One region of the Bradyrhizobium sp. CCBAU 45321 genome, then DNA from elsewhere that is predicted to be linked to it. Evidence: predicted binding sites of a transcription regulator. Region 1 holds the regulator's gene; the other holds the start of a gene.

Region 1 (2,201 bases):
AAGGCATCGCGATGGCGTTCTGGAAGATCGCGATTCGGCCCGGCAAGCCGATGATGCACGGTCGACTAGGCGCGATGCGCGTGATCGGCCTGCCCGGCAATCCCGTGTCGTCCTACGTGTGCGCCTTCCTGTTCATGGTGCCCTTGATTCGCGCCCTGTCGGGCCGTTCAGCGATTCATCATCAGCGCGAGCGCGCCGTGCTGGGCCGCGATCTCGCCGCCAACGACCAGCGCGAGGATTATCTGCGTGCGCGGCTGGAGGTGCGCGACGACGGCACGCGCGTCGCCCTTCCCGTCAGCCATCAGGACTCCTCCCTGCTTGCGAATCTCGCTGCGGCACAGGTACTTCTCGTGCGTGCACCGTTCGCGCCGAAGGCCGAGGCAGGGACGCCTTGCGAGGTGCTCCGGCTGCCCGTCTGAGCCGCCCAGCCACACGCATTCCGCGAGTTTGGCCGCGTTCACCATAAATTAAGCAGTTGCGGAACACATATCGAACATATAGTGTCCGTTCATGATTTGTTTCGAGGATGTAGCGGCTTATTGCCGACTTCATCGTCTCGGAATCGAACGACATCAACCGGGGGACTTTGGTCGAGATGTTGACGCGCAAACAATACGAGCTTCTGCGGTTCATCAGCGAGCGTCTGAAGGAAAGCGGCGTGCCGCCGTCCTTCGACGAGATGAAGGATGCGCTCGACCTGCGCTCGAAGTCAGGCATCCATCGCCTGATCACTGCGCTCGAGGAGCGCGGCTTCATTCGCCGCCTGCCCAACCGTGCCCGTGCCATCGAGGTGATCAAGCTGCCCGAGCTCCAGGCCGCCGCCGGCAATCGCCGCGGCTTCACCCCGAGCGTCATCGAGGGCAATCTCGGCAAGGTGCGCGCGAGCTCCAGCCCGCCCGCGGACGAGGGCGAGCGCCCGGTCGCGGTGCCCGTGATGGGCCGCATCGCCGCCGGCACGCCGATCGAGGCACTGCAGACCCGCAGCCACACCATCAGCGTGCCGCCGGACATGCTCGGCTCGGGCGAGCACTACGCGCTCGAAGTGCGCGGCGATTCGATGGTCGAGGCCGGCATCCTCGACGGCGACATGGCGCTGATCCAGCGCAACGAGACCGCAAATACCGGCGACATCGTGGTGGCATTGATCGACGACGAGGAGGCCACGCTCAAGCGCTTCCGCCGCCGCGGCGCCTCGATCGCGCTCGAGCCCGCCAATGCCGCCTACGAGGTCCGCATTCTTCCGCCGAACCGCGTGAAGATCCAGGGCAAGTTGATCGGGCTTTACCGGAAGTACTGATACCGGAAGTCTCAAGCGCCGCGCGCGCTTCGATCGGCATCGGCGATCCAGGATCGGAGCGGATACTTGTCCGCTCCGGCTGGACGGTTTCTCTGGTTCTGCGCCGGCTGTCCGGTCCATCTTCCCGCGCGACATTCGCCCGCGCAGGCGCGCAGCCATTTCTGCTTCGCCGGTAGAGTTGTGCCGGCAGTGCTGATAGCTCCGGCCGAATGCAAGGACGCGAGGTTTGTTCCTATCGAATCCGGGAAAGATAATGTGATCGCGTGCTGCGAACGCGAGCCGCAGATTTGCCCATAACCGAGCAGAGCGTTGTATGCTTCCACTCTGATAGAGGCCTGCGCCTCGAAAGAGACGCGGGTCGCTATCCCAGCATGAGGAGCACCCGATGTGTGACTACAGCTTGCATGCCGTCGCGACGCGCCCCGCCGTAGTCGGCGAGACGATCGTCACGACAACCTTCCGCGGCACCTCGACGCGCGGCTTCGCTTCTGAAGCCGATCCCTCCGTCGCGGTCTGTCTGCTGCCGGGAACGGAGCTCGCTTTCGCCGACGACGTCCGCTACGACAACCGCTGGATCTGGACGCGCACCGTGAACTCTCGCGTCGGCAAGTTCGGCAAGATCGACCCGCACATTCCCGATCGCCATCATGACGCGATCGAATTTCCCGACGGCAAATATGTGCTGGTGACGCAGCTCGTCGAAGGCCAGCGCGCGACCGTGCTGCAATTGCCGGTGACGCAGCCGGCCCCCGAGCGCGAGCACAAGCCGCAGACCGTCGCCGACACGCGGCCCACGATCACGCGCCTGCCGATCGGCTGACGCCCTTCGGCCGAAAGGCCGAGCCCGGGATTGAAATTGCCGTCGCCGGCCGAGGCCGGCGAGCCCGGTGGGTTTTTGTTTCAG
Region 2 (2,201 bases), on a different contig from region 1:
CGCGCCTTGCCTCTCAAAAGTGGCAAAACAACCCCATGCACAGTAGGTCCTGGCGATTTCATCGCTTCGCCAATGGCTCGCTGGTAGTATTTAGCTACCCGGTGCATCTGCGGTCGCGGCGCCCCGACCGGCGATGCCGATCGGAGGTTCCGGCCAAGGACCGGAGCGGAGTGCCGCATCGCGGGCGGGCCAGGCCCGCTCCGGAGGGCGGTCCTGGCAGTGCTTAATGAACCTTGATCTCGTTCAGCGGCAGACGGAGCTCGGCGGCGCGCTCTTCGCGGTCCTTCTTGCGGAACTCGTTTTCCTTGCGCTCGAACTTCACCATCTCCTCGTGGGCAGCGTCCAGCAGCGGCTTTCGCCTGAGCGTGTCGTGGTGCGTGTCGTTGTTCGTCATGACCAGAGATCCCCAAAAGTTGCGGTCCCATCCCCACAGAAGGCCCGAGACCGCCAAAAGGTTCGGTGCCGTAGGATTACGGAAACATGACGGCGGCCCAGTCGCGCGTCGTTGATCCCGGTCATGTTCGCTTCGAGGAACCCGGGGAGGCCCCCGGCTATTTCGGCGGCTGCAGCTCCGGCGATTTGACCCAATCGTTCAGATGATTGGCAACGTCGGCCTGACGGGCCTTCTTGAGCAGCGCGTCCCGCTCCGGCCCGGGCGGAAGCTTGGAGGCCTGCTCGCGGATCTGCTGCACCCACGCCGACAGCCGGTCCTGAAGGGTCAGTTGCTGCTTGAAACGTCGTCGCTTCAACATGGCGCGCTCTTTCCGTGCGAGGAGGCGGGAGCGCGAGGTCAGCGGTCTCATCACCGAAGTGGCCACGGTCCGCGCGGTGATGATGCATTAGGATCCAGAAATGGATCCGCGTCTGTTCAGTTGTGCACTCAGTGCGGACGGCGTGACGATCCAGTATGGCAGGTTCGACCAGCTCCGTTGTCTCCTGGTCCAGTTACAAAGACAAAATCCGCAAAAGAACATATTGCGAACTGAGAACAAATGAGGTACATTGCTTTTATCGCCGAGCTGCCTCGCAACTGTTTGTCCCTCACGCGAATCCTCGCCATAAGGAGCACGACCCAATGTCCGCAACTGCCCTGCGTATCGTCGAAGGATCCTCCATGGACAAGAGTAAAGCTCTGGCCGCCGCGCTCTCCCAGATCGAGCGGCAGTTCGGCAAGGGCTCGGTGATGAAGCTTGGCAAGAACGACCGCTCCATGGACATCGAGGCGGTGTCCTCCGGCTCGCTCGGGCTCGATATCGCGCTCGGCATCGGCGGTCTGCCCAAGGGACGCATCGTCGAGATCTACGGGCCGGAATCCTCCGGCAAGACCACGCTGGCGCTGCATACGGTGGCGGAAGCGCAGAAGAAGGGCGGCATCTGCGCCTTCATCGACGCCGAGCACGCGCTCGATCCGGTCTATGCCCGCAAGCTCGGCGTCAACATCGACGAGCTCCTGATCTCGCAGCCCGACACCGGCGAGCAGGCGCTGGAGATCTGCGACACCCTGGTGCGCTCGGGCGCGGTCGACGTTCTCGTGGTCGATTCGGTGGCGGCGCTAGTGCCGAAGGCCGAGCTCGAGGGTGAGATGGGCGATGCGCTGCCGGGTCTTCAGGCGCGGTTGATGAGCCAGGCGCTGCGCAAGCTGACGGCCTCCATCAACAAGTCCAACACCATGGTGATCTTCATCAACCAGATCCGCATGAAGATCGGTGTGATGTACGGCTCGCCTGAAACGACCACCGGCGGCAATGCGCTGAAATTCTACGCTTCCGTCCGCCTCGACATCCGCCGCATCGGTGCGATCAAGGAGCGCGACGAGGTGGTTGGCAACACCACGCGCGTCAAGGTGGTCAAGAACAAGCTGGCGCCGCCATTCAAGCAGGTCGAGTTCGACATCATGTACGGCGAGGGCGTCTCCAAGATGGGCGAGATCCTCGATCTCGGCGTCAAGGCCGGCATCGTCGAGAAGTCCGGCGCCTGGTTCTCCTATGACAGCCAGCGCCTCGGTCAGGGCCGCGAGAACGCCAAGGCGTTCCTGAAGGGCAATCCCGACATCACCGCCAAGATCGAGACCGCGATCCGCCAGAATTCCGGTCTGATCGCCGAACAGATTCTCGCCGGCACGCCCGAGCGCGACGCCGACGGCGAGGAGCCGGCGGACGAGTAAGCCTTAACGCGAAGAGCTTTTCGCGAGGAGCGGGCAC

The links. Region 1 encodes LexA, which represses DNA repair genes until DNA is damaged. Its sites were predicted from a motif close to TGTTCNNNNTGTGTTCNG; they were not measured.
Region 2: the regulator LexA is predicted to act here: its motif matches at 967-984, upstream of recA (recombinase RecA).

What each region holds. Positions count from the first base shown of each region.
Region 1 covers NZ_LFKZ01000014.1:44,087-46,287, reverse strand. The annotation lists gene ACM43_RS01895 (molybdopterin molybdotransferase MoeA) at 1-419, shown strand, start outside; gene lexA (transcriptional repressor LexA) at 596-1,297, shown strand; gene ACM43_RS01885 (hypothetical protein) at 1,683-2,117, shown strand.
Region 2 covers NZ_LFKZ01000128.1:460,100-462,300, reverse strand. The annotation lists gene ACM43_RS29660 (hypothetical protein) at 224-394, opposite strand; gene ACM43_RS29655 (hypothetical protein) at 552-752, opposite strand; gene recA (recombinase RecA) at 1,076-2,164, shown strand.